4 regions of the Streptomyces sp. NPDC047043 genome follow, and region 1 is predicted to be linked to each of the others. Evidence: riboswitches for the same ligand, from Rfam matches in the RefSeq annotation. Region 1 holds a riboswitch; each other region holds the start of a gene.

Region 1 (7,078 bases):
CTCGTTGCAGGCGAACTCCAACACCGCGATGGCGTCCGGGAGTTCGGTGCGCAGAACCTCACCGACGAGGGCCGCAGCGGCCGTGACGTCCCACTCCCGTGCCTCCATGCCCTCCGCGATCCGCCGGCACAGCTGCTCCAGCAGGTCGATCGCGTCGGCGGCGGTACGGGACGGACCCTCGACGAGATCGGTCAGCTCGACCGGGACCTTGACGGGAGCACCCGGCTCGGCGAGCAACTCCTTCTCCACGAGCCCGAAATGGGATGCGAGACAGGCCCTGAGCCCCGGCAGCGCGTTGGCCTGCCCGCCCCACACCTGCGAGGCGCGCAACACGGCGAGCACGAGATTGACACGCGGTTCACCGACCGGCCCGCCACCGAGGATGTGCAGGCCGTCCCTGATCTGTACGTCCTTGATCTCGCACAGATAGCCGTCGATGTGCATGACGAACTCGTCGAAGTCGCCGTCGTCCGGCTGCTCGTCCACATGCAGGTCGTGGTGCAGCTCGGCCGCCTTGACCAGCGTCCAGATCTGCGCCCGCACGGCTGGCGCCTTGGTCGGGTCCAGGTCGGAGACGAGCGCGTACTCGTCGAGCAGCTGCTCCAGCTTGGCCAGGTCGCCATAGGTGTCCGCGCGGGCCATCGGCGGTACGAGGTGGTCGACGACCGTGGCGTGCCCGCGCCGCTTGGCCTGGGTGCCCTCGCCGGGGTCGTTGACGATGAAGGGGTAGATCAGGGGCAGTTCGCCGAGCACGGCGTCCGGTGCGCAGCCGCTGCTGAGCCCGAGTCCCTTGCCGGGCAGCCACTCCATCGTGCCGTGCTTGCCCATGTGGACGATCGCGTCGGCGCCGAAGCCCCCCTCTGATGTCGCAGCCTCCAGCCACCGGTACGCCGCCATGTAGTGGTGCGAGGGCGGCATGTCGGGGTCGTGGTAGATCGCGATCGGGTTCTCGCCGAAGCCGCGCGGCGGCTGGATCATCACGACGACGTTCCCGAACTGGAGAGAGGCGAGGACGATGTCGTCCCCGTCCACGTACAGCGAACCCGGCGGCTCGCCCCACGCCTCCAGCATCCCGTCCCTGAGCTCCGGGTCGAGCTTGTCGAACCACGCCCGGTAGTCGGTGAGCGGCACGCGCGCGGGTGCGGCGGCCAGCTGCTCCTCGGTCAGCCACTCGACGTCGTGCCCGCCGGCCTGGATCAGCCGGTGGATCAACTCGTCGCCGTGGTCGGGGTATTCGGTGAGCGAGTACCCGGCGTCCCGCAGCGCGTCCAGCACCTGTACGGCCGACGCGGGCGTGTCCAGGCCGACCGCGTTCCCGACCCGTGAGTGCTTCGTCGGGTACGCGGTGAAGACGAGCGCCAGCTTCTTGTCCGCGTTCGCCTTGTGCTTCAACTGCGCGTGCCGTACGGCGATTCCGGCGACCCTCGCGGCCCGCTCCGGGTCGGCGACATAGACCGGCACGTCGTCCGGGCCCTGCTCCTTGAAGGAGAACGGCACGGTGACGAGCCGCCCGTCGAACTCCGGGATCGCGACCTGCATCGCCGCGTCCATGGGGGAGAGGGCGGCGTCCGACTCGTCCCAGGCCGCGTGCGACGAGGTAAGGCAAAGCCCTTGCAGAACAGGCACGTCGAGATCGGCGAGCGCTCCGATGTCCCAGGCCTCCTCGTCACCGCCGGCCGACGCCTGCGAGGCGTGCGTGCCGCCGGCGGCGAGGACGGTGGCGACGAGGGCGTCGGCCCGGCCGAGGATCTCGTACAGCCCGGCGTCCGCGCCGCGCAGCGAACCGCAGTACACGGGAAGGGCGTTGGCGCCACGCGCCTCGATCGCGTCGCACAGGGTGTCCACGAACCCGGTGTTGCCGCTCAGCTCGTGCGCCCGGTAGAAGAGCACGCCGACGGTCGGCCGGCCCTCGACGAACGGACGCTCGCCGTGGACGCCGTACTCGGGCATCTTCTGCGGCTCGACGAACCCCTCGCCGGTCAGCAGCACGGTGTCGGAGAGGAACCGCGCGAGCTCGGTGAGGTTGGCGGGCCCGCCCTCGACGAGGTACCTGAGGGCCTCCGCCACCACACCGGCGGGCACCGACGACTCGGCCATCAACTCCGCGTCGGGCACGGCCTCTCCGCCGAGCAGCACGGTCGGGACGCCGGAGGCCTTCAGGGCGGCCAGCCCGTCCTCCCAGGCCCGCTTTCCGCCCAGCAGCCGTACGACGGCGACGTCGGCGCCGGCGAGGAGACCGGGGAGTTCCCGCTCGACGTCCACCCGGGTGGGGTTGCCGATCCGGTAGTCGGCGTCGGAAGCGGCCCGGGCCGCCAACAGATCCGTGTCGGCGGTCGACAACAACAACACTGTGCTCATGCGGGTGCTCCCGGTGGGATGAAAGGCAGTCCTTGCGGCGCGCCGGACTCGATGAGCCGCCACAGCGCGTCCGTGTCCGCGTGCTGTTCGATCAGGTCGCCGAGCCGGTCGAGCTGCTCCTCGCGCAGCGCGGCGAAGGAGGTGTCGTCGGCGGGCACGAAGCGGCGGCCCGCGGCAGCGGCCACCTCGCGCAGAAAGGCCCGCCGGAAGCCGTCCGACTCCAGCGAACCGTGCCAGTGGGTGCCCCAGGTCTGCCCGACCCGGCAGCCGTCCAGGAAGGCTTCCCCTCCGTCCATGGACGCGACCCCGTGATGGATCTCGTACCCTTCGACGCGCTCGCCGAGGGCTTCGCCGACCGGCCGGGTGAGGGTCTTCTCCCGGGCGAACCGCACCCGGACGGGAAGGACACCGAGGCCCGTCACGTCCCCCTGCCGGCTCTCGACCTCGTCCTCGATGTGCTCGCCGAGCACCTGGAAGCCGCCGCAGATGCCGAGCACGGGCCGCTGCTCGGCGGTCCTGCGCACGAGGGCCTCCGCAAGGCCGCGCTCCCGCAGCCACTCCAGCGCACGGACCGTCCCCCGCGTCCCCGGAATGACGACGAGGTCGGCATCGGCGAGCTCCTCGGGCCGGTCCACGAACCGCACCACGACACCCGGTTCGGCGGCCAGCGCGTCGACGTCCGTGAAGTTGGACATGAGCGGGATCGCACAGACGGCGACCCGCAGCACGTCCTCCCCGACGGGCGGGGCGGTGTTCGACTCCCGGACCGTGCCGCGCAGCGACACCCGCAGCCCGTCCTCCTCGTCGATGCCGAGACCGTGCCGGAAGGGCAGGACGCCGTAGGTGTGCCGCCCGGTGAGCCCGTGCAGCATGTCGAGCCCGGGCTCCAGGAGGCTGACGTCCCCCCGGAACTTGTTGACGAGGAACCCGGCGACGAGCTCCTGGTCCTCGGGCGAGAGCAGCGCGACGGTCCCGAAGAAGGACGCGAAGACACCACCACGATCGATGTCCCCGACCACGAGCACGGGCAACCGCGCATTCCGCGCGATCCCCATGTTGACGATGTCCGTCCGCCGCAGATTGATCTCGGCGGGAGAACCGGCCCCCTCACAGATCACCGCGTCATACGTGCCCCGCAATTCGGCGAGACAGTCGAGAACGGTCCCGAGCAGTTTCTGCTGCCGCCCCCCGTGATACCCCCGGGCACTCAGCTCGCCGACAGGCTTGCCCATGAGCACCACCTGACTGCTCTGCTCACCACCGGGCTTGAGCAGCACGGGATTCATCAGCGCGGTGGGCTCGATGCGACAGGCCTGCGCCTGCATGGCCTGCGCCCGCCCGATCTCGGCACCCTCGCGCGTCACGAACGAATTGAGGGACATGTTCTGCGCCTTGAAGGGCGCGACCTTGACCCCCTGCCGCACCAGCCAACGACAGATACCGGCGGTGACGACACTCTTGCCGGCATCGGAGGTGGTACCGGCAACGAGAAGACCGCCCCCGGTCATGACCTGCGTCCCTTCACGAGGCGTGCGGCGACACCGACGCCGAGCGCGAGCAGACCGACGCGCCTCGAGAGGCGTACGGCCCGCTCGATGTCCGCCACGGCGACGGTGTGCCCCTGCGCGTTGAGAACGGGCCGGTGCTCGACCCGCCCCCCGTACGACAGGGTCCCGCCGAGCCGCACCCCCAACGCCCCCGCGAACGACGCCTCCACGGGCCCGGCATTGGGGCTCGGGTGCTTCGAGGCATCCGTACGCCAGGCACGTGCCGCCCCGCGGGGATCGTCACCGGCGACCGTCGCCAGCACGGCCGTCAACCGGGCGCCGGGCCACCCGGCCAGGTCGTCCAGCCGCGCGGCCGCCCACCCGAACCGCCGGTACCGGGCCGACTTGTGACCGACCATCGCGTCGAGGGTGTTGACGGCCCGGAAGCCGAGCAGCCCCGGCACCCCGCCGACGGCCCCCCACACCAGCGCCCCCACGACGGCATCCGAGGTGTTCTCGGCAACGGACTCCACAACCGCCCTGGCGATGCCGTCGGCGTCCAGCGCCTGCGGATCCCGCCCGCACAGATGCGGCAGCCGGGCCCGGGCGGCCTCGACGTCCCCCGCCTCCAGGGCACGCCCAATGCTCCGCGCCTCACGCGCGAGCGAAGTCCCCCCGACCACGGCCCAGGTGGCGGCGGCGGTCAGCGCGACGGAGGCGGTACGGGAGGGACGTACGAGAGAAGCGGCCAGGGCACCGGCAGAGACGGCACCCCCCACGCACACGGCCGTGTGCAGCGCCCCCCACCCACGATGGTCCCGCCACAACACCTGTTCCACGGCCCCCGCGCCCCGCCCGAACGCGGCGACCGGATGCCCACGGCGCGGATCGCCGAGCAGAAGGTCACCGAGAAGTCCGGCGGCGGCGCCGTACGCGAAAACGCGATCGGCACGCATGGGCTCAGCCGGCCGTGGGGTCGGGCAGCGACCTGGTCCTGTACCTGAGGGCCTGGCTCCGCCACGAGGGCAGCCCGGCGCCTTGCGATCGCACGCATCGGCCACCGCGGTGCCCGCCCTGCGGGCGGACGACGGGGGTTCGCGGGCAGGCCCTCAAACGGCAGGCTGGCATGGCGATATGTCCTCACTCAGGGTGTCCGCGCCCTGGTTCGACGAGACCGGCGGTGAGAGTTCCTGGCTCCCGGGACTTCCTACCCCGGTGACAGTGGCGGGACCGCGCCGGACTTGCACCGGCTTCCTCTCTTGCCGCCGTAGCTGGCCTCGGCAGTCCACCACGGCCTTGGAAGGGCCGTCAACTTGCCGTTGACCTGCGACGGGAGAGTGTGCTGAGGCCCACATACGAGGGGTCGCAGTGGTCACGGAAACGCGTGGTGCCGGGACGGATCACCGTCCCGGCACCACGCGCGGAGCAACTGCGGCCCGGGGCTCAGCCCTTGGCCATGATCAGGTTGATTCCGTACGCCACCGCCGCCGCGCACCCCGCGAAGGCCACGTACGCGCCGGTGACCGCGAGGGTCGCCGAATTGCCCTGTGCCACGGCCCGTTCGCGGCGGGACAGGCCCATGACGCCCAGGGTGAACAGGGCGACGAGGCCCACGGTGACCGCGAGGCTGACGCCGAAGACGGAGCCCAGGGCTGCCCAGTCGATCTTCATGCTGCTTCTCTTCCTTCGTACCGGATGGGCGGGCTCAGACCGTCGCCGCGGGCGGGGCGGCCTGGTCGGGGGTGGCGGCCGGAGCGGGGATGGTGGCCGTCAGGTCCTCGGTCACCGTGCCCGCGGGCGGCGGGGTCACGGCGGCGATCGCCGTGGTCACCACGCCCGCCGGCTCCTCGGTCTCGTTGACGTTCGAGGCGTCTACGACCTCACGGCGGGAGATCTTCCAGATGGCCGCGCTGGAGGCGATCAGGAAGACGGCGACCACGCCGGTGCCCCAGTCGCCGAGGTCGGTCACGGACTCCGCGAGCGCGCCGACCAGGGCGGCGGCCGGCAGCGTCAGGACCCAGGCGACCAGCATCCGGGTCGCCGTCGACCAGCGGACCACACCGCCCTTGCGGCCGAGGCCCGCGCCCATCACCGAACCGGAGACCGAGTGGGTGGTGGAGAGGGAGAAGCCGAGGTGGGAGGAGGCCAGGATGACCGTGGCCGCGCTGGTCTGGGCGGCGAAGCCCTGCTGCGGCTGGAGGTCGGTCAGGCCCTTGCCCATGGTGCGGATGATGCGCCAGCCGCCGAGCCAGGTGCCGAGCGCGATGGCGAGACCGGCGGAGAGGATGACCCAGGTGGGCGGGTCGGAGTCGGGGGCGACGACGCCGCCGGCGACCAGGGCGAGGGTGATGATGCCCATCGTCTTCTGCGCGTCGTTCGTGCCGTGCGCGAGGGAGACCAGGCCGGCCGAGGCGATCTGGCCGGCGCGGTAGCCCTTCTCGGCGGCCTTGCCGTCGGCCTTCTTGCCGAGCGTGTACGACAGCCGGGTCGCCAGCATCGCGGCGAGGCCCGCCACGATCGGGGCGGCGAGCGCCGGGATGAGCACCTTGGTGACGAGCACGTCGCCGTGGACCGCGCCCATGCCGGCCGATGCGATGGTGGCGCCGATCAGACCGCCCATGAGGGCGTGCGAGGAACTGGACGGGAGTCCGACGAGCCAGGTCAGCAGGTTCCAGAGGATCGCGCCGACCAGGGCCGCGAATATGACCTCGGGACGTATGCCGTTCTCGTCGACGAGACCCTTGGAGATCGTGTTGGCGACCTCAACGGAGAGGAAGGCGCCCACAAGGTTCAGCGCGGCGGACATGGCCACCGCGACCTTGGGCTTGAGTGCACCGGTCGAGATGGTGGTGGCCATCGCGTTGGCGGTGTCGTGGAAACCGTTCGTGAAATCGAACGCGAGTGCGGTGATCACCACAATCGCGAGGATCAGCGAGAAGTTTTCCATTTACCCAGGCAATCGTTCGAAGTCATCGGTCGGTTGACCGTAGGAAACCTGAGTGAACGGAAGATGAACTGGGGGCAGCTGTGGGGTGTCCGTAACGGGGGGTCGCCGTTCCGCCCGATTCGGCGGCCCCCCGGGTCCCTCGGCGTCCCTTGGCTAGTGCCCCCGGGCGAACTTCCTCAGCTGGGCCTGGGACCCGTTGAAGAGATTTTGATCACCCGGCAGGCTGCCGCTGTTGTCGTACTGCCAGAAGCTCCAGAACGACCAGCCGGCCGGCAGCGATCCCGCG
Region 2 (7,078 bases), on a different contig from region 1:
CGTGCGGCGGTGGGCTGAAGGGCTGCGAGGAGGTCGCCGGTGAGACCGGGGAGCCCGCGTGCCGGCCGTGCTGTTCGGGGCGCAGCGCGCCGGGGCTGCCGGACGTCGGCTCGGCACCGGTGCGCAGTTGCTCCAGGCGCGCCGACAGCAGCGCGGTGATCGGGAGCCGGTCACCGTGCGCGCGCTCGTACGTCAGCAGCGTTTCGACCTCGTCGGCGGTCAGGGACCGTACACGGCTCTCGAGCCCGCCGATCGGCAGATGGTCGTAGTCCGGCAGCGGCAGGGTGCCGCGGGCGGGGTCGGTCATGGGTCTCACTTCCTCCCGGTGACGGTGTTCCTCCAGGTGATGGTGCGGACGGGCCCGGCGTCAGCGGATGCCCGGGCCGCCGCTGCCGAACGATCCGCTGCCGCCCTCGCTCCAGCGCCGCCGTGGCCTCGACGCACCCGTCCGGGTCGGCGAGTTGCCGTGCCCGGGCAGCTCGTGCGGGGTCAGCCGGCGATCGCTGCGCGGCACCTCGTCGGGTTCACGGTTCTCCAGCACCTCGCGGACCGGGCCCTCGTCCGGCAGCCGCGGCTGCTCCTCCGGGCGCGGCGGGCCCGGCTCGCGGCGCCGGATACGGGCACCCAGCCAAAACGCGCCGATCAGCAGCGCGACGACCACCACGCCCGCCACGGCCATACCGATCCCGAGTGCGCCGCGGCCTGCGGCGATGTCCATCCATGCGGTACTCATGAGCCCGCGGGTACCCGGGGCGTCCGCCATGAACCGGCCCGCCCCGGCCCCACCGCCACAACCACGGCGAACACCGGGTTTGGCGCGAACGGCAGCGGCTACCCGCCCGGTGTGACATCGACGACCCAGCAGGAGCTCTTCCAGTTCCTGGAGGACCGCTTCGCCTGCGCGCAGGCCTGTACCGAGTGCGCTCGCGCGTGTGCGCTGCGCGCCAGCCTCGTGGATCCGGACGGCACGGAGGAGCAGGAACTCGTACGACGCAAGGGCATCATGTGTGCGGAGGTGTGCGACGCGACGTGCCGGGTGCTGTCCGAGCAGAACCGCCTGGACGAGGCCGGTATGCGCATCCAGGTGGAGTGGTGCCGCACCGTGTGCCTGGAGTGCGCGCACGTCTTCGACCGGCACCCGGGCGCCGAGGACGGCGCGAAGGCCTGCCGGGAGTGCGCCCAGGCGTGCACGGACTTCCTCGACACGCTGAACTGACACCCACGGATGTCCCTGACGACGCTGAACCGAGGCTCCGTTCCCGGAGCCGGCGAACCGACGCCCACGGTGGGGCGCGAATCCGCCCGGCGCCGCAGTGAACCGGCGCTCACTCCGCGGTGCCGAGCGGCCGGCCGAGCCGTACGTTCCACCGCCCCGCCCTGCCGCTGAGCTCCACGGCGGCCAGCGGCGGGACGTCGGCGCGCCAGAACGACGACTCCGGCGCGCCCAATGCCCGTACCACCGCGGCCCGTACGACCTCGGGCTCGACCACGGCCGCGCTCGCGCCCGCCGACTGCGCGGCCGTCTCCAGCCAGCCGGCCACCCGGTCGCACAGCGCCCGCACCGACTCCCCGCCGTGCGGCGCCGATCCGGGATCCGACAGCCACCGGGCCAGCCCCTCGGGATCCCGCTCGCCGACCTCCGCCAGCGTCGCCCCGCGCCAGCGCCCCGCGTCCAGCCCCGCCAACTCCGGCGCGTCCAGGGCGTCCAGCCCGAGCGCACCGGCCGTCTCGCGGCAGCGCACGGTGGGGGAGGACCAGGCCCGCCCGACCGCGGGGACCGTACCGACGGCGGCCTGCGCCTGCCGCAGCCCGGCCGCGTCCAGGGAGCAGCCGTCGTCGAAGCGGGCCTGTCTCAGCGCGGCGCTGATCGCGGGTGAGATCAAGATCACTCGGCTCGTCATGCGTCCACTCCCGTGCTCAACATCCCTTTGCACTCCGCGAATTGGCGGCGAAAGGGTTCCCCGGGGCGCTCGCCGCCCTTCCGTGCGCCCTTGGCCGCGCCTTCGCTTCGCGGTACCGTCTCGTCGATATTGACGACGGCACAGCGGAAGCCGGTGGGAATCCGGCACGGTCGCGCCACTGTAATGCCGGGCACGCACCCTGGGTGCGGGCCGGGCGAGTCAGACCCGCCCGTCGTCCTGTGCACCACCGAGACGGGACGCGAGTTCCCCAGGAGGGCCTGCCATGGCGCAGTCTGTCGCTCAGCCGACCACCACCCCCACTGCCGTACCGGCGAAGCTGCCGATCGGTGCGATCGTCCCCTGGGCGGTCTTCTTCGGCATCCTGATGCTGGTCCTGCTCTACTTCGTCGGCGCCGAGCAGGGCGCCACCTCTGTGATGAGCGGAGAGAACGTCCACGAGTGGGTGCACGACGCCCGCCACCTGCTCGGTTTCCCCTGCCACTGACGGCCGGGGAGCACGCACAGCCCATGAATTCGGCAACCGTCCGCAACCTCCTGGTGCGTGGCATGCTCGCGGGACTCGCCGCGGGCCTGCTCGCCCTCGTCGTCGCCTACTTCCTGGGTGAACCGCGCGTCGACGCGGCCATCGCCTACGAGGAGGCGCACTCCCACGAGCACGGCGTCGAAGCCGTCAGCCGCACGATGCAGTCCACCGCGGGTCTGTCCACCGGTGTCCTCGTCTACGGCATCGCGTTCGGCGGCATCGCCGCGCTCGCGTACTGCTTCGCGCTGGGCCGGATCGGCCGCTTCGGGCCGCGCGCGAGCGCGCTGCTCCTGGCGGCCGCCGGCCTGATCGCCGTGTACGTCGTGCCGTTCCTGAAGTACCCGGCCAACCCGCCGTCCGTCGGCGACCCCGACACCATCGGCAAGCGCACCACCCTGTACTTCCTGATGGTCGCCCTCAGCGTGCTGCTCGCCGTCGCCACCGTGATCCTGGGCAAACGCCTCGCGCCGCGCCTCGGCAACTGGAACGCGACGATTGCCGCGGGCGCCTTCCTCCTCCTCGTCGTCGGGCTGGCGTACGCGTTCCTGCCCTCCTTCAACGAGGTCCCGAAGGACTTCTCGGCCACCCTGCTGTGGCAGTTCCGCCTGGCGGCCCTGGCCGTCCAAGCGACCCTGTGGACCTCCTTCGGGCTGGTCTTCGGGCTGTTGGCGGAGCGGCTGCTGGCTCCCAAAGGGGCCAAGTCGTCGGTAACCCCGGCCGAGGCCCGGGCAACTCCGGTCGCGCACTGAGCACTTCAGCCGCGCACTGAGCAGTTCAACGAAAGGGGCTCCCGGACGACCGGGGGCCCCTTTTCCGTATGCCGCGCCAATCCCCGACGCTCCGCGCCATTCCCAATTTCTGGAACACGTTCTACGGTGTGCGCCGTCAGGACCGGTCCCGGGAGCCTGGAGGCGCCGTGCACCTCGAATACACGCCCGAGCAGCAACGGCTGCGCACCGAACTGCGTGCGTACTTCGCCGAGTTGGTGCCCGACAACGCCTACGCCCGGCACGGCGACCCGGCAGCCCAGAAGCGCTTCTACCGCGAGACAATCCGGCGCCTGGGCACGGACGGCTGGCTCGGCGTGGGCTGGCCCAAGGAGTACGGCGGGCGCGGACTCACAGCGATGGAGCAGTTCATCTTCTTCGACGAGGCCGCCCAGGCCGGCGTACCGCTCCCGCTCATGGCACTGAACACGGTCGGACCGACGATCATGCAGTTCGGCACGGACGAGCAGAAGGCCTACTTCCTGCCCAAGGTCCTCTCCGGCGAGATCGACTTCGCGATCGGCTACAGCGAACCCGACGCCGGCACCGACCTCGCATCCCTCAAGACGCGCGCGGTCCGCGACGGCGACGAGTACGTCGTCAACGGCCAGAAGATCTGGACGACCAACGGCGACACCGCCGACTGGGTGTGGCTGGCCACCCGCACCGACCCGGACGCCCCGCCGCACAAGGGCATCACCATGCTCCTCGTCCCGACCACCGACCCCGGCTACTCCTGCACCCTCATCAACACCCTCGCCTCCCACGACACCACGGCCAGCTACTACGAGAACATCCGCGTCCCCGTCTCCCGCCGCGTCGGCGCCGAGAACCAGGGCTGGCGGCTGATCACCAACCAGCTCAACCACGAGCGCGTCACCCTCGCCGCCCACGGCACCATGGCCATCCGCGCCCTGCAGGACGTACAGCGCTGGGCCACGGAGACCAAGCTCGCCGACGGCCGCCGCGTGATCGACCTGCCCTGGGTGCGCCGCCGCCTCGCCCAGACCCACACCAGGCTCGACGCGATGAAACTCCTCAACTGGCAGATGGTGAACGCCGTCCAGAACGGCACCCTCACCCCCCAGGACGCCTCCGCGGTCAAGGTCTACGGCTCCGAAGCCCGCCGGGACGCCTACGCCTGGCTCATGGAGATCGTCGCCGCCGCGGGAGCCCTCAAGGAGGGCTCGACGGGCGCGGTCCTCCACGGCGAACTGGAACGCGGCTACCGCTCGGCGGTCATCTTCACCTTCGGCGGCGGCAACAACGAGATCCAGCGGGAGATCATCTCGTGGATCGGTCTGGGGATGCCGAGGGTGCGGCGGTGACGGCACCTGATCGCGCGGGTTCCGGCCCTTCCCCCAATGCTCGCAGACGCCGTAGCACGTTCGTCGTTCCTCGCCGGATGATCTTCGCCAGTTTGGTGACGGCGCCGCTGATCAACAGGCTGAGCACGATCAACCCGGCCAACGCCAGTAGCGGATGCCAGTAGGGCTGCTGGAGCCAGGGCAGCGCGTGCTCCCCGACCCAGCCCACGTCGGGTGGGGGCGTGGCGCCGCCGGAGGACTGCTCCGTCGGCTTCCCGAACAGGAAGGCCCGCTTGACTGTCGCCGAGACGACGATCGCCGCAACCAGCAGGAGAGCCACCGTGGCGGGCAACAGGCGTCTGCTCATGCCCCAGGCCGCCAAGCCGAACAGGAGACAACCGGTGGCCAGGGACACCGCCGCCGTGAGCCCCAGGAACGAGTCGTCGCCGCGGGCGAGGAAGAAGCCGAGGGTGATACCGACAAGGCCGAGCACCGTCAGTACCCAGGGCGATGCCTTCGTGAGGCCTACGGTCCGGTAGCCGATCATCGTGACGGTGCGCGCGAACGACGAGAAGGGCTTGATCGAAGCGGGCGGCTCCTTGAGCGCCGTCACCGCCGCGACCGCCGTGGCCAGCGCCTTGGTGACCGTGCGGGTGAACAATGGCTGTCCCAGCTCCCCCAAGAGAGTCTCCGTCGGCACAGGGCAGTCCGCGAGGTGCTTGGCCATCGCGTCCTGCGGTACCCCTGTCGTCGAGGCCGCGGCGTCGGCGGAACGGCGCGAAGTGCGGATCAGCTTCCGCTGCTGGCGGGACCAGTTGCGGCTCATGACCGCCGACGATGCTGCCTGGGCGGCCGCCACCGCCAGGTCCGGCTGTCCCGCGTCCTTGAGCACTCTCAGCGCCCACGGACTCGGCGACCGCGTCGGCGTGGCGAGCATGTGCCGGGCGATCACGGGCAGTTCCTCGGCGCAGATCCACTCCTGCCAGCGTCGTGCCACCCACAGAGAGGTGCAGGGGAGGGAAGTCGGGACGGGTTGAGTCGGGTCGTCGAGATACGCGAGCTCTTCCTCGACCTTTTCCCTGGTGGGCTCGATCCTGGGTTCGCCCGGTCGATGCACGGGTGCTGCGTCCTCCCAGGTCTCGCCGTCGAGAACCCGTCGGGCCAATTCGTTGCAGAACCAGACGCTTCGCTTCTGTCCTTCTGGCGCGTGCAGTTCTGCGTTTTCCAGGATTCGTCGGGGGTCGAGCAACGTGTGCACGAGCCAGCCGGCGCCGTCGAGTCGCCCCCAGGTCCAGTCGTTCGCCCGCCACGAGGCCTTGTAGAAGGCTCCGAAGTGATTCAGCTGCATTCCGGTGAGCTTGGCCCCCGCGGTGGCGCGCCCTGGGGCCAGGGTGGTGCGGGTGTCCGCGCTGACCTGGATCAGTTCGACGGACTGCTCCACCTCCACACCGACCGGAAGGACGGACCGCGTGGCAACGTGCAGGTCGAAGAGAGAGATCGGGATGTCGTCTCTGATCCCCCAGAGGAACCGCAGATAGCAGCCGAGCTCCTGGGCGGCCGCGCGCCGGCGCTCCGCTGCGGTTGTCCTGCCGGGCGTCGGCTTCCCGGCCGAAGGCGTCGGGACTGGGATGCCGACGAGCCGGTGCAGGTCGGCGACCACGTTCGCCAGCTCGGTCCAACCGGCCTCCAGAGACGTCCCGGAGCCAGGCGCGGGTGAGCTCAGGCTGTCTGCGTACTTCGTGGCGAGTGTGCCTGCGAGATCTGGGAGATCAGGCCAGTCCTTCTTCGGTGTACCTGCCAACGAGGCAAGCTCGTCGGCAACGAGTCGGTCCGTGCGGGGGCGCGGCACTGCGACGAAAGAGCCGTGCGTGCGACTGGTCAGCTCTGCCAGGGCACGCACATGCCCGGGCCGGCAGACGTACGCGGCCCGTAGCATCGAGAGCACCGTGGCCTTGGCACCGTCGTAGGTAGGCCGCCCGAAGGCAGTCAGCTTGTCGATGTCGCCCGCCCTCGGGAACTCCCACCCGCGGGACACCGCTGCGGCTGCTGTTGTCCGGCATTCCTGTTCCGTGCTGAGCCCAGGTGCGAGGACGTCGATCCAGGCCTGGGGAATCGCCTTTCTCGGCATGGTCGTGACCGCCCGCATCAGCGCGTCGATCACCGGCTGCACGAGCCAGGCCGATTGGCGGGCACGGTAGTCGTTGAGCATGCCCTCGGTCAGGAGACGTCCGCTGAAGGACCGCACCACCCGCTCGGCGCATCCCGCGCCCGAAGCGATCTCGGCCATGCGCAGCCGGGTGTTGCGGATGGAGTCGACCCGGTCGTTATGTTGCTGCAGGGCCGCGAGGTCGGATCTGATGCTCTGGCCGAGGACGCTGCCCAGGTCCTTGAGCAGTGCCTGGCCCAGAGTCCAGGGGGCTTCGAAGGACTCCTTCTCCGCGGGTGCCTCCCGAGGGTCGGGGGATTCGCCGGGCGACGGCACGACGTAAAGGAACACTCTTCGCACGGGGCCCTCGGCCGGACAGTCGAAGACGGCCTGGAGCAGCGGGCCGATGGGCC
Region 3 (7,078 bases), on a different contig from region 1:
GCCGCCGGCAGGCCGCTTGCCGCTCACTCCTCCTCGCTCGCGATCGCATTGAGTGCGGCGGCGGCGATGGCGCTGCCGCCCCGGCGGCCGCGCACGACCAGGTACTCCAGACCCGACGCGTTGGCGGCCAGTGCGTCCTTGGACTCGGCGGCGCCCACGAAACCGACCGGCACACCGATGACGGCGGCGGGCCGGGGCGCACCCTCCTCGATCATCTCGAGGAGCCGGAACAGCGCGGTGGGCGCGTTGCCGACGGCGACCACCGCGCCCTCCAGCCGATCCCGCCACAGCTCCAGGGCGGCGGCGCTGCGGGTGGTGCCGAGCTTCGCCGCGAGTTCCGGCACGGTGGGGTCGGAGAGGGTGCAGATCACGTCGTTGTCGGCGGGCAGGCGCTTGCGGGTCACACCGCTGGCCACCATCTGCACGTCGGTGAAGACGGGCGCGTCGGCACGCAGGGCCGCGCGGGCGCGGGCCACGACGGCGGGGCTGTACGCCAAGTCCCGTGCGAGGTCGACCATTCCGCAGGCGTGGATCATCCGCACCGCGACCTGGCTGACGTCGGCGGGCAGCCCCGTGAGGTCGGCCTCCGCGCGGATGGTGGCGAAGGACTGGCGGTAGATGGCCGCGCCGTCCTTCTCGTAGTCGTACGTGGTCACGGTGGTCTTCTCACTGCTCTCGTTCGTCGTACGGGTTCTGTGGCCCTCCCCACCAGGGCGGACACGGCGGCGAGCATACCCACGAGCGACGAGGGGGGATCTGACGGTACACAGTGGGCCCGGCTGCATTCACTGCTGCCCAGAGGCACTCACCTGCGCGAGATGCTGGTGCCGAGCAGTTCCTGCAGGAGTTCAACGATGAGATCGGGCTGCCCTACGAACGGGGAGTGGCTCGTCTGCCACTCGTGCACGTCGGTGCAGCGCGAGGCCATCTTCCGCTGCAGGCCCGGGTCGATGGCCCGGTCCTGTGCGCAGACGACGTAGGTGGAGGGCGTGTGCTTCCAGCTGTGACGATCTGGAACCCCTCGCCCGCAGCCCGGGGCTTGCGCACGCAGCAGGCGGACCGCCCACTCGGCGAGAGGTTCCGGACAGTCGTCGTAGAGGGTTTCGACAGCCCGGTCGGGGTGCAGGGTGGTCGAGCCGTCGGGCTCAGGGATGATCGCGTCCCGGAGCTGCTGGGACGCCCCGCCCAGACCGGCTGCGCTCTCGCCGGCATCCAGTACGAAGGCCGCCAGATAGACCAGGTGTCCCGCACCACGCACCCCGGTGATCACTGACCCGCCGTAGGAGTGACCGAGCACAATCGGAGGCTCCTGAAGCGAGTCGACGGCAGCCTGGACCGCGGCTGTGTCAGCGGGCAACGAGCCTCGGTGGAGCTCGGGAACGACAACCTCGGATCCTGCGGTCCGCAAGCGTTGTGTCACCGCGGCGAAGTGCTCGGGACAGTGATACAGCCCGTGAACGAGCACCACGGCAGGCACTTCGCCCACCCCCTCAAGCCGACGTCAGGCCAGTGATCCTATTGGGAGGCCCACGTGGCGTGCGTCAGGGGGTCGACTTCATCGAGGCCGTGTGGAAGGTCGTCAACTGGCGGGACCTGGCCCGGCGTTACGCCGCCGCGAAGGAGCGCGGCGACAGTCTGCTGCTCGCGTCGTGACGGCGTAACGCGCCGGGCCGGTGTCCCGTCAGGAGCCGGCCCGCTCCGCGCGGACCGTTCGGGCCGCGGCGACCAGGTTCTCCAAAGACGCACGGGTCTCGGGCCAGCCGCGGGTCTTCAGGCCGCAGTCGGGGTTGACCCACAGCCGTTCGGCGGGGATCGCCTCAAGTCCCTTGCGCAGCAGGGCGGCCGCCTCGGCCACGCTCGGCACCCGAGGGGAGTGGATGTCGTACACGCCCGGTCCCGCCTCGCGCGGGTAGCCGTGGGCGGCCAGTTCGCGGGCGACCTGCATGTGGGAGCGGGCCGCTTCCAGGCTGATGACGTCCGCGTCGAGCTCGTCGATCGCCTGGACGACGTCGCCGAACTCGGCGTAGCACATGTGCGTGTGGATCTGTGTGTCCGGACGCACGGCGCTCGTGGTGAGCCGGAAGGTCTCCGTGGCCCACGCCAGGTAGGCCGGGCGGTCGGCGGCCCGCAGTGGCAGCGTCTCGCGCAGTGCGGGCTCGTCCACCTGGATGACCGAAGTGCCCGCCGCCTCAAGGTCGTTGACCTCGTCGCGCAGGGCGAGGGCGACCTGCCGGGCGGTCTCCGCGAGCGGCTGGTCGTCGCGGACGAACGACCAGGCGAGCATGGTGACCGGGCCGGTGAGCATGCCCTTGACCGGGCGCGCGGTGAGGGACTGGGCGTACGTCGTCCAGCGCACCGTCATCGGATCGGGCCGGGAGATGTCGCCGGCGAGGATCGGCGGGCGGACGTAACGGGTGCCGTAGGACTGCACCCAGCCGTGCTGCGTGGCCAGACAGCCGGTGAGCTGCTCGGCGAAGTACTGCACCATGTCGTTGCGTTCGGGCTCGCCGTGCACCAGGACGTCGAGGCCGATCTTCTCCTGGAAGGCGATCACCTCGCCGATCTCCGCCCTGATGCGCTCCTCGTATCCGGCGGTGTCGATCCGTCCTGCCCTCAAGTCGGCGCGGGCCGTGCGCAGTTCGGCCGTCTGCGGGAATGATCCGATGGTCGTGGTCGGCAGGACGGGCAGACGCAGGTGGGTGCGCTGGGCGACGGCCCGTTCGGCGTACGGCCGGGAGCGGTGCGCGTCGGCGTCCGTGACGGCGGCGGCGCGGGCCCGTACGGCGGGGTCGCGGGTGATCGGCGATCCGGCGCGGGAGGCCAGGTCGGCGCGGTTCGCGGCCAGTTGGGCGGCGATGGTGTCGGTGCCGTGGGCCAGCCCGCGGGCCAGCGTGACGATCTCGGCCGTCTTCTGCCGGGCGAAGGCGAGCCAGCGGGCGATCTGCGGTTCGATGTCACGCTCGGCGCCGGCGTCGAGCGGCACATGCAGCAGGGAGCAGGAGGCGGCCACGTCGACCCGGTCGGCCAGGCCCAGGAGCGTGGCCAGCGTGGACAGGGACCTGCCCAGGTCGTTGATCCACACATTGCGGCCGTCCACGATGCCTGCGACCAGCCGCTTCCCGGACAGACCGCCGATCGCGGCGAGATCGTCCAAGTTGGCTGCCGCCGGGCCGGTGAAGTCCAGCGCCAGCCCGTCGACCGACGTCTTGGCCAGTACCGGCAAGGCCTCGCCCAGCCGGTCGAAGTAGGAGGCGACCAGCAGCTTCGGACGGTCGGTGCGGGCGCCGAGGTTGCGGTAGGCGTGGGCGACGGCAGTCAGTTCGGCCGGGGTGCGGTCCTGGACGAGGGCGGGCTCGTCCAGCTGCACCCACTCGGCGCCGGCGGCCCGCAGATCGGCGAGGACATCGGCGTAGACGGGCAGCAGCCGGTCGAGCAGCGTCAGCGGTTCGAAGTCCGCAGTGACACCCGGCGCGGGCTTGGCCAGCAGCAGATACGTGACGGGGCCGACCAGCACGGGCCTGGGCGCCAGGCCGAGGGCCAGCGCCTCCGTCAACTCGCCGACCTGCTTGGCCGAGTCGGCCGTGAACACCGTGTCCGGGCCCAACTCGGGTACCAAATAGTGGTAGTTGGTGTCGAACCACTTCGTCATCTCCAGCGGCGCCACGTTCTGCGTGCCGCGGGCCATGGCGAAGTACCCGTCGAGCGCGTCGGCCTCGACCGCGGCACGGTGGCGTGCCGGGACGGCGCCGAGCATGAGCGTGGTGTCCAGGACGTGGTCGTAGTACGAGAAGTCACCGGTCGGCACCTCGTGGACGCCGACGTCGGCCAGCTCCCGCCAGTTCGCGCGGCGCAGTTCGGCGGCCGTGCGATGGAGGGCGTCGGTGGTGACGCGGCCCTTCCAGTAGCCCTCGACCGCCTTCTTCAGCTCCCGGTTCGGGCCCTGGCGGGGGTAGCCGTACACGGTCGCCCGTGCTGCCGCGGCTGCGGACTTCGCTGTCACGAGACTCTCCTTCGCGAGCTCTGTTCGTCGAACGACCCCGGCGACGGGGTGAGGACGCGAAGGAACGGCCAACCGGCGACGGCACGCAGTCCGTGCCCGCCCGTTGTGCTCGCCGACCCGCCCTCGAGGTCACCGGAATCTCCGCGCACGAGTGGGTCGTACACGGGCAGTGGCAGGTCTTCGGACTCACGGGCACGCCTCGTGTCGTACGAAGACGTCGTGTGAAGGACGTCGTACGAGGCACCTACTGGCCGTCGCTTCCCGGGCCCGGGACATCCGGATCCAGTGCGTATGACGGCGGTCGTTCCCGCTCACCGCTGCGGGGCAGTCCCGGATTCCCACCGGGTTCCCTCTTGCGACGCGCCTGCCTGGTGGACAGGGCGAACCAGCTGCGTCATCAGCTTATACATAGGTGTGGAAGCCGCGGCCGGACTTCCGGCCCAACAGGCCCGCCTGGACCATGCGTTGGAGCAGCGGCGACGGCGCGTACAGGGGTTCCCTGAACTCCTCGTACAGCGACTCGGCGATGGCGGCGACGGTGTCCAGGCCGATCAGGTCGGCCAGTCGCAGCGGCCCCATCGGGTGGGCGCAGCCCCGCTCCATGCCGGCGTCGATGTCGGCGGCGGTGGCGAAGCCGGACTCGGCCATGCGGATCGCGGACAGCAGGTACGGCACCAGCAGTGCGTTGACGACGAAGCCGGCGCGGTCACGGGAGCGGATCGCCGTCCTGCCGAGGGTTGCCGTCACGAACTCCTCGGCCACGGCGGCCACTTCGGGACGGGTGTGCAGCGAGGTGACGACCTCGACGAGGGGCATGACCGGCACGGGGTTGAAGAAGTGCAGCCCGAGGACGCGATCGGCGCGGGACGTGGCCATGGCCAGGCGCATCACGGGAATGGCGGAGGTGTTGGTGGCCAGGATCGCCTCCGGATCCTCGACGATCTTGTCGAGGGCGGTGAACATCTCCGCCTTGACGTCGGGGTTCTCGGTGACGGCCTCGACCACGAGTTGACGGTCGGCGAGGTCTTCGAGGCTGCCGGTGAAGGCGATTCGAGCGAGGACCTCCTGTGCTTGCGGCGGGTCGAGTTTGCCGTGCCGTACGGCACGCTCCAGGGAGGCGGCCACGCGATCGCGCGCGGCCTGCGCGGCCAGGGCGTCCGCCTCGCACACGACGGTGTCCAGCCCGGCCCGGGCGCACACCTCGGCGATACCGGCCCCCATCTGTCCGCCACCGACCACGCCGACGCGCCGTATGTCCCGGCTCATGACCGGGCCTCCGGGTGCTGTACGAGGTGACGGGTGTAGGCGTCCGCGGTGAAGAAGAGCGGCAACTCCGGTTGCAGGGCCGTCCGTTCGAAGATCGCCCGAATCTCGTCGAGTGCCGCACAGGGATGCTCGGCGCCCAGGGCCGCCAGCTCGTCGTCGAGCAGCCGTAGCACCGTCTCGCGATCCACGACGCGGTGGCGCAGCCACTGCCAGATCTGCACGCGGGCCAGCTCCGCGGTCGCCGTGTCCTCCATCAGCCCGTCCAGCGCGACGGCTCCGCGCCCGTGCAGCCAGGCGTCGAGGTAGCGCAGCGCCACGGCGATGGTTGTGCGCACCCCTTCCGGCGTGGGCGGGCCGGTGAGGCGTCGTACGGCCAGCAGGTCGGCGGCGGACACCTCCACGTCGTCCCGGGTGTGCGCGATCTGGTGCGGGCGATGGCCCAGGACGCGGTCGAAGACCTCGCGGCAGACCGGGACGAGGCCGGGGTGCGAGACCCAGGAGCCGTCGAATCCGTCCTCGGCCTCGCGCTCCTTGTCCAACCGCACCTCGGCGAGAGCGGCTGGGTCCCGTCCGGGCAGGTGTGCTGCCATGCCGCCGATGGCGTGGGTGCCGGCCGATGGCAGGTGCGGACCAGCAGTTCGGTGTAGGCGCGCAGGAACGGGGCGGTCATCGGCACCTTCGACCGCTCCGGCAGCAGGAAGTCGCCGCGGTGTCCGAAGGTCTTGACGAGGCTGAACAGATAGTCCCAGCGGCCCGCGTTGAGCCCGGCGCTGTGCTCGCGGAGCTCGTAGAGGATCTCCTCCATCTCGAAGGCGGCGGTGATCGTCTCGATGAGGACGGTGGCCCGCACGGTGCCGCGCGGGATGCCGAGCAGGTCCTGGGCGAGGACGAACACGTCGTTCCACAGCCGGGCTTCGTAGCGGTTCTCCAGCTTCGGCAGGTAGAAGTACGGCCCCGCCCCGGCGTCGATCTGCCGCTGGGCGCAGTGGAAGAAGTACAGCCCGAAGTCGACCAGCGCGGCGGGCACGGGTCCGCCGTCGAACTCCAGGTGCTCCTCCGTCAGATGCCAGCCGCGCGGACGGACCACGATGGTGGCCAGGCGGTCGGGCGTGCCGAGCCGGTACTCCCTGCCCTCCGGTGTGGTGAAGTCGATCCGGCGCCCGACGGCGTCGAGCAGACACAGTTGGCCGCCGATGATGTTCTCCCAGGTGGGGGAGGTGGCGTCCTCGAAGTCCGCCATCCACACCCGCGCACCGGAGTTGAGCGCGTTGACGGCGATACGGCGGGTCGGCGGGCCGGTGATCTCCACTCGGCGGTCCGTCAGGCCGGGCGCGAGCGGCGCGACGCGCCACTCGGGGTCGGTGCGGACGGCGGAGGTGACCATGGGGAAGTCGAGCGGGGAGCCCGCCGCGAGGCGTATCGCCTGCCGGCGGCGCTCCTTCAGCAGTCCCTGGCGACGCACGCCGAAGGCGGCGGCCAGCCGGCCGACGAAGTCCAGGGCGGCGGGTGTGAGGATCTCGTCATGGCGTTCGCCCGGTGCCGCGAGGACCCGGACGCGGTGGGTCAGTGCGCTGGTGGACATCAGGTTCTCCTCGGGTGGGAACGGCCTAGTGGAATTGCTCTTCCTCCGTGGAACCGGTCAGCGCGGTCGTCGAGGAGGCCGGGTTGACGGCGGTGGAGACCAGGTCGAAGTAGCCGGTGCCGACCTCGCGTTGATGACGTACGGCGGTGAAGCCGTGCTGCTGCGCGGCGAACTCGCGCTCCTGCAGGTCGACATAGGCGCTCATGCCGTGCTCGGCATAGCCGCGGGCC
Region 4 (7,078 bases), on a different contig from region 1:
GGAGGACCCGAGGCAGGGTTTCCGCTGCTGCTGACGCGTGCCTTTGACACCGATGTCGGGCCTTCACGGAATCGACATGCCGATATGCGGACGAGCCCTTCCGCTCCCGTGACACGGTGACCTAGATTGCCTGCGCGTTACACAGGTGATCACAGGTGATCGTGAGGGGACGGAGCCGTCGTATGTCAGATGCGCCTGAAGTGAGACCTCCGGTGGTGACACCGGTCCGCGTGGTCATCGCCCTCTGCCTCGTGGCGCCGTTCGTGGCGATGCTGTGGGTCGGCTCCTACGCCAGGACGGACCCTGCGTTCATCGGCATCCCGTTCTTCTACTGGTACCAGATGCTGTGGGTGCTGATCTCCACGGCGCTGACGATGACGGCGTACCAGCTGTGGCAGCGTGACCAGCGGGCACGCCGGGGAGGCACCAAGTGAAGGACGGCGTGAACGGCGTCGCGCTCGGCGTCTTCATCTTCTTCTTCGTGGCCGTCACGGCCATGGGCTTCCTGGCCGCGCGCTGGCGCAGGGCCGAGAACGAGCAGAGCCTGGACGAATGGGGCCTGGGCGGACGGTCGTTCGGCACCTGGATCACCTGGTTCCTGCTCGGCGGCGACCTCTACACGGCGTACACCTTCGTCGCCGTGCCGGCGGCGATCTACGCGGCGGGCGCGGCCGGCTTCTTCGCGGTGCCGTACACCATCCTGGTGTACCCGCTGATCTTCACCTTCCTGCCGCGGCTGTGGTCGGTCTCGCACCGCCACGGATACGTGACGACGTCCGACTTCGTGCGCGGACGCTTCGGCTCGAAGGGGCTGTCGCTGGCGGTCGCGCTCACCGGCATCCTCGCGACGATGCCGTACATCGCGCTCCAACTCGTCGGCATCCAGGCCGTGCTGGACGTGATGGGCGTCGGCGGCAGTGCGAACTCCAACTGGTTCGTGAAGGACCTGCCGCTGCTGATCGCCTTCGGCGTGCTGGCGGCGTACACGTACTCGTCGGGTCTGCGCGCCCCCGCCCTGATCGCGTTCGTGAAGGACACGCTGATCTACATCGTCATCGCGGTGGCGATCATCTACATCCCGATCAAGCTCGGCGGCTTCGACGACATCTTCGCCAAGGCGGGCGAGGCGTTCAGCGCGACCAACCCGGTGACCGGCAAGCCGCGCGGGGCACTGGCCCCGGCCGAGGCGACCCAATGGACCTACGCCACGCTGGCGTTGGGCTCAGCGCTCGCGCTGTTCATGTACCCGCACTCGATCACCGCGACGCTGTCCTCGAAGAGCCGTGACGTGATCCGCCGCAACACCACGATCCTGCCGCTGTACTCGCTGATGCTGGGCCTGCTCGCCCTGCTGGGCTTCATGGCGATCGCGGCCGGAGTCAAGGTCACCAACGGGCAGTTGGCGATCCCGCAGCTGTTCGAGAACATGTTCCCGAGCTGGTTCGCGGGCGTGGCCTTCGCGGCGATCGGCATCGGGGCGCTCGTCCCGGCGGCGATCATGTCGATCGCGGCCGCGAACCTCTTCACCCGCAACATCTACAAGGACTTCATCAAGCCGGACGCGACGCCGGAGCAGGAGACCAAGGTCTCCAAGCTGGTCTCGCTGCTGGTGAAGGTGGGCGCGCTGGTCTTCGTCCTGACGATGGACAAGACGGTGGCGATCAACTTCCAGCTGCTGGGCGGCATCTGGATCCTGCAGACGTTCCCGGCCCTGGTCGGCGGCCTGTTCACCCGCTGGTTCCACCGCTGGGCCCTGCTCGCGGGCTGGGCGGTCGGCATGGTCTACGGCACCCTCGCCGCGTACGGCGTCGCCTCCCCGACCAACCCGAGCCAGAAGCACTTCGGCGGCTCCAACGCGAACATTCCGGGCCTCGGCGAGATGGGCTACATCGGCCTGACGGCGTTCGTCCTGAACGTTGTCGTGACGGTCGTCCTGACCTTCGTACTGAAGGCGCTGAAGGCACCGGAGGGCGTGGACGAGACGAAGCCGGAGGACTACACGGCGGACGCGGGAGACCCCGGGGTGCAGGCGGAACTGCCGCCGGCGACCGCTGGCGCCTCTCACTAGCAGTCGCGGTGATCAGCGGGCCGCCGGGGAAATCCGGCGGCCCGTTGTCGTACCCGTCCGGCAGACTCGAGCCCATGGACATCGTGATCCGTCGGGTGGCACCCGGCGAGTACGAGGCGCTCGGTGAGATCACCGCCCGGGCCTACCTCCAGGACGGCCTCCTCACCTTCGGCGAGAGCGACTGGTATCTGGCCGAGTTGAGGGACGTCGCCAAGCGGGCGGCCGCGGCCGACGTACTCGTGGCCACACAGGGCGGCCAACTCCTCGGCGGCGTCACCTACGTCCCCTCCGGCGGCCCCATGGCGGACCTCGCGCGCCCCGGGGAGGCCGAGATACGGATGCTCGCAGTCGACCGGGCAGCCCGCGGCAGGGGCGCCGGAGAGGCCCTCGTCCGCGCCTGTGTCGACCGGGCCAGGGCCACGGACGGCTGCACCGGCATCGTCCTGTCCACCCAGCCGATCATGCACGCCGCCCACCGCATCTACGAACGCGCCGGTTTCGTCCGCGCCCCCGGGCGCGACTGGAAGCCGATGCCGGGCGTCGACTTCACGCTGATCACCTATGAGTTGACGCTCTGACACGCTCCGAAGTCGGCGGCGACACAACATATGGGGGCGCCACCCCCACCCGACACAAGATGTATGCTCATGCTCGCTGTCGCCGCAGGGGAATCCGGTGCGAATCCGGAACTGTCCCGCAACGGTGTACTCATGCGTGTTCGCACACGTACGAGCGTCAGTCCGAGGACCTGCCGACAGTGCACCCGGCCGCCGTGGCCCGGGTGCTGAGACGTCCGGGCCTCGTGGAGTGGGCCGGTGGACGCGACGCCGTGCGCGCTCGTGTGCTGCCCCCTGCCCTCCCTCAGGCCCACTGCCGAGCGAGGGAGAGCCCCACGTGACCATCGCGCCAGCCGAACCGGCTTCAGCGACCACGACCGCCCCTGTGGACGAAGACGGTCCCGGTACCGCGCTGCTGCGGACCCTGACCGAGCTGACCGCCGACCTCCCCGACGCCGACCCCGGCCGGGTCGCCGCGGCAGCGCTGCGCGGCCGGTCCGCGCACGCCGACGAGGCGGAGTTGCGCGAACTGGCCACCGAAGCGGCCGCGGGCCTCATCTCCGAGGACCCCGCGTACAGCAGGCTGGCCGCCCGGCTCCTCACCATCGGCATCGCCGCCGAGGCCGCCTCCCAGGGCGTCACGTCGTTCACGGAGTCCATCGCCGTCGGCCTTCGCGAGGGCCTCATCGCCGACCGCACCGCGGAGTTCGTCCGCGTGCACGCCGACCGCCTCGACGCCCTCGTCGATCCCCGGGCCGACGACCGCTTCGGCTACTTCGGCCTGCGCACCCTCCACAGCCGCTACCTCCTGCGGCACCCGATCACCCGCAAGGTCATCGAGACGCCCCAGCACTTCATGCTCCGGGTCGCGAGCGGCCTCGCCGAGGACACTGCGCTCGATTCCGGGACGGGCACCCGCGCGGTGGACGAAGTCGCCGCGCTCTACGGCCTGATGAGCCGCCTCGACTACCTCCCCTCCTCCCCCACCCTCTTCAACTCCGGCACCCGGCACCCCCAGATGTCGTCCTGCTACCTCCTCGACTCCCCGCTGGACGAGTTGGACTCCATCTACGACCGCTACCACCAGGTCGCCCGTCTCTCGAAGCACGCCGGCGGCATCGGCATCGCCTACTCCCGTATCCGCAGCCGCGGTTCGCTGATCCGCGGCACCAACGGGCACTCCAACGGCATCGTCCCGTTCCTGAAGACGCTCGACGCCTCGGTGGCCGCCGTGAACCAGGGCGGCCGGCGCAAGGGTGCCGCCGCCGTCTACCTGGAGACCTGGCACTCCGACATCGAGGAGTTCCTCGAGCTGCGCGACAACACGGGTGAGGACGCCCGCCGTACGCACAACCTGAACCTCGCGCACTGGATCCCGGACGAGTTCATGCGCCGGGTGAACGCCGACGAGCTGTGGTCGCTCTTCTCCCCCGCCGACGTACCGGAGTTGGTTGACCTGTGGGGTGAGGAGTTCGACGCGGCCTACCGGAAGGCCGAGGCCGAGGGTCTCGCGCGCAAGGCCATCCCCGCCCGCGATCTCTACGGCCGCATGATGCGCACCCTCGCGCAGACCGGCAACGGCTGGATGACCTTCAAGGACGCGGCCAACCGCACCGCCAACCAGACCGCCGAGCCGGGCCATGTCGTCCACTCCTCCAACCTCTGCACGGAGATCCTGGAGGTCACGGACGACGGCGAGACGGCGGTCTGCAACCTGGGCTCGGTGAACCTGGGGGCGTTCGTCCACAACGGGGACCTGGACTGGGAGCGGCTGGACGAGACCGTCCGCACCGCCGTCACCTTCCTGGACCGTGTGGTGGACATCAACTTCTACCCGACCGAGCAGGCGGGCCGGTCGAACGCGCGCTGGCGCCCGGTCGGCCTGGGCGCGATGGGTCTGCAGGACGTCTTCTTCAAACTCCGCCTGCCCTTCGACTCCCCGGAGGCGGGGGCCCTCTCCACCCGTATCGCCGAGCGCATCATGCTCGCCGCCTACGAGGCCTCCGCCGACCTCGCCGAGCGCAACGGCCCGCTGCCGGCCTGGGAGAAGACGCGTGCCGCGCGGGGTGTGCTGCACCCCGACCACTACGGCGTGGAGCCGACCTGGCCGGAGCGCTGGGCGGCGCTCCGGGAACGTATCGCCGCGGTCGGCATGCGCAACTCACTGCTCCTGGCGATCGCTCCGACCGCCACCATCGCGTCGATCGCGGGTGTGTACGAGTGCATCGAGCCACAGGTGTCGAACCTGTTCAAGCGCGAGACGCTGTCCGGTGAATTCCTGCAGGTCAACTCGTACTTGGTGAAGGACCTCAAGGAACTCGGCGTCTGGGACGCCCGCACCCGCGAGGCGCTGCGCGAAGCGAGCGGCTCGGTGCAGGACTTCACCTGGATCCCGGCCGACGTACGGGCGCTGTACCGCACGGCGTGGGAGATCCCGCAGCGCGGCCTGATCGACATGGCGGCGGCCCGTACGCCGTACCTGGACCAGTCCCAGTCCCTCAATCTGTTCCTGGAGACGCCGACCATCGGCAAGCTCTCCTCGATGTACGCGTACGCCTGGAAGCAGGGCCTGAAGACGACGTACTACCTGCGTTCCCGCCCGGCGACGCGGATCGCCCGCGCGGCCCAGGCCACTGTCCCCGTGCAGCAAGCGGCCGAACCCGACGCCGTCGCCTGCTCCCTTGAAAACCCCGAGTCCTGCGAGGCCTGCCAGTAATGAGCTCCACCGAAAAGAACCTTCTCGACCCGGGCTTCGAGCTGACCCTCCGCCCCATGCGCTACCCCGACTTCTACGAGCGCTACCGGGACGCCATCAAGAACACCTGGACCGTGGAGGAGGTCGACCTCCATTCCGACGTCGCCGACCTCGCGAAGCTCACGCCCGCCGAGCAGCATCTGATCGGCCGTCTGGTGGCCTTCTTCGCGACGGGCGACTCGATCGTCGCGAACAACCTGGTCCTGACGCTGTACAAGCACATCAACTCCCCCGAGGCGCGGCTGTACTTGAGCCGCCAGCTGTTCGAGGAGGCAGTCCACGTCCAGTTCTACCTGACGCTCCTGGACACCTACCTCCCCGACCCGGAGGACCGCGCGGCGGCCTTCGCGGCGGTGGAGAACATCCCCTCCATCCGCGAGAAGGCCGGGTTCTGCTTCAAGTGGATGGACTCGGTGGAGAAGCTGGACCGCCTGGAGTCCAAGGCCGACCGCCGCCGCTTCCTGCTCAACCTGATCTGCTTCGCGGCCTGCATCGAGGGCCTGTTCTTCTACGGCGCCTTCGCATACGTCTACTGGTTCCGCAGCCGGGGTCTGCTGCACGGCCTGGCCACCGGCACCAACTGGGTGTTCCGGGACGAGACGATGCACATGTCCTTCGCCTTCGACGTGGTCGACACCGTCCGCAAGGAGGAGCCGGAGCTCTTCGACGACGCGCTGCAGCAGCAGGTGACGGACATGCTGCGCGAGGCCGTCGAGGCCGAGCTGCAGTTCGCCCGCGACCTGTGCGGTGACGGACTGCCCGGCATGAACACCGACTCGATGCGCCAGTACCTCGAGTGCGTCGCCGACCAGCGCCTCACCCGCCTCGGCTTCGCCCCGGTGTACGGCTCCGAAAACCCCTTCTCCTTCATGGAGTTGCAGGGCGTCCAGGAACTGACCAACTTCTTCGAGCGCCGCCCGTCGGCGTACCAGGTCGCGGTGGAGGGCACGGTCGACTTCGACGAGGACTTCTGACGGCCCCGGCTGTGATAAGCCAGGAGGGTGATCAGCCGTCTCCCTCTCGACGACCAACTCGAGTCCCTGCGCATGGTGTTGTCCCGCAACAGCGTCCTGACCGAGGTGCTGCGGCGGACCGCGACGATGGAGCTGCCCGGCTGGTATCTCACCGCCGGGTGCCTCTTCCAGACCGTCTGGAACGTCGTCACCGACCGGCCGCCCACCGAGGGCATCAAGGACTACGACGTCTTCTACTTCGACGCCGACGACCTGTCCTGGGAGGCCGAGGACGCCGTGATCAAGGCCGGCCGGGAGATCTTCGCCGATCTCCCGGCCGAGGTCGAGATCCGCAACGAGGCACGCGTGCACCTCTGGTACGAGGACAAGTTCGGGGTGCCGTGCCCGCCGTACGAGTCGAGCGAGGCTGCGATCGACAGCTTCGCCGCCACGACCTGCTGCCTGGGTGTACGGCTGGAAGCCGGCGGGTGGCGGGTGTACGCACCGCACGGTCTCTCCGACGTCTTCAACCTCGTCGTGCGGCCGAACCCCGTGCTCGCCCCGCGTTCCGTATACGAAGCCAAGTCCGCGCGCTGGCGGGAGCAGTGGCCGGAGTTGAGCGTGCTGGAGTGGCCCGGCCGGGGCTCGTCCATGGAGGGTCCATAGGGCCTCCATCGGTCGGCCATGGACCTCCCACGGAGCGGCAAAGTTCTTCCGGCCCATCTGTTCCGGACTCCTCGCCGCC

The links. Region 1 has a riboswitch for cobalamin ahead of ABZ880_RS37170 (cobalamin biosynthesis protein). Riboswitches for the same ligand answer to the same signal wherever they lie in the genome.
Region 2: it holds a riboswitch for cobalamin, as region 1 does, so the genes downstream of both, ABZ880_RS24295 (CbtB-domain containing protein) here and ABZ880_RS37170 (cobalamin biosynthesis protein) in region 1, are expected to answer to the same signal.
Region 3: it holds a riboswitch for cobalamin, as region 1 does, so the genes downstream of both, metE (5-methyltetrahydropteroyltriglutamate--homocysteine S-methyltransferase) here and ABZ880_RS37170 (cobalamin biosynthesis protein) in region 1, are expected to answer to the same signal.
Region 4: it holds a riboswitch for cobalamin, as region 1 does, so the genes downstream of both, ABZ880_RS20115 (ribonucleoside-diphosphate reductase subunit alpha) here and ABZ880_RS37170 (cobalamin biosynthesis protein) in region 1, are expected to answer to the same signal.

Annotation. Positions count from the first base shown of each region.
Region 1 covers NZ_JBEYVO010000028.1:115,073-122,150, forward strand. Annotated here, with positions in the region: gene cobN (cobaltochelatase subunit CobN) at 1-2,358, opposite strand, end outside; gene ABZ880_RS37165 (cobyric acid synthase) at 2,355-3,866, opposite strand; gene ABZ880_RS37170 (cobalamin biosynthesis protein) at 3,863-4,801, opposite strand; cobalamin riboswitch at 5,009-5,151, opposite strand; gene ABZ880_RS37175 (hypothetical protein) at 5,289-5,516, opposite strand; gene ABZ880_RS37180 (inorganic phosphate transporter) at 5,551-6,792, opposite strand; gene ABZ880_RS37185 (lysozyme) at 6,946-7,078, opposite strand, start outside.
Region 2 covers NZ_JBEYVO010000015.1:129,427-136,504, reverse strand. Annotated here, with positions in the region: gene ABZ880_RS24315 (hypothetical protein) at 1-307, opposite strand, end outside; gene ABZ880_RS24310 (DUF6479 family protein) at 368-733, opposite strand; gene ABZ880_RS24305 (ferredoxin) at 845-1,216, shown strand; gene ABZ880_RS24300 (histidine phosphatase family protein) at 1,326-1,901, opposite strand; cobalamin riboswitch at 2,001-2,149, shown strand; gene ABZ880_RS24295 (CbtB-domain containing protein) at 2,185-2,406, shown strand; gene ABZ880_RS24290 (CbtA family protein) at 2,430-3,194, shown strand; gene ABZ880_RS24285 (acyl-CoA dehydrogenase family protein) at 3,362-4,540, shown strand; gene ABZ880_RS24280 (patatin-like protein) at 4,497-7,078, opposite strand, start outside.
Region 3 covers NZ_JBEYVO010000001.1:177,216-184,293, reverse strand. Annotated here, with positions in the region: gene ABZ880_RS00845 (precorrin-8X methylmutase) at 24-656, opposite strand; gene ABZ880_RS00840 (alpha/beta hydrolase) at 806-1,477, opposite strand; partial or broken gene ABZ880_RS00835 (superoxide dismutase) at 1,543-1,653, shown strand; gene metE (5-methyltetrahydropteroyltriglutamate--homocysteine S-methyltransferase) at 1,682-4,000, opposite strand; cobalamin riboswitch at 4,154-4,405, opposite strand; gene ABZ880_RS00825 (3-hydroxybutyryl-CoA dehydrogenase) at 4,403-5,266, opposite strand; partial or broken gene aceB (malate synthase A) at 5,263-6,848, opposite strand; gene aceA (isocitrate lyase) at 6,874-7,078, opposite strand, start outside.
Region 4 covers NZ_JBEYVO010000012.1:70,270-77,347, reverse strand. Annotated here, with positions in the region: gene ABZ880_RS20135 (YbdD/YjiX family protein) at 1-34, shown strand, start outside; gene ABZ880_RS20130 (DUF3311 domain-containing protein) at 183-434, shown strand; gene mctP (monocarboxylate uptake permease MctP) at 431-2,068, shown strand; gene ABZ880_RS20120 (GNAT family N-acetyltransferase) at 2,143-2,646, shown strand; cobalamin riboswitch at 2,703-2,839, shown strand; gene ABZ880_RS20115 (ribonucleoside-diphosphate reductase subunit alpha) at 2,963-5,341, shown strand; gene ABZ880_RS20110 (ribonucleotide-diphosphate reductase subunit beta) at 5,341-6,354, shown strand; gene ABZ880_RS20105 (nucleotidyltransferase family protein) at 6,382-6,999, shown strand.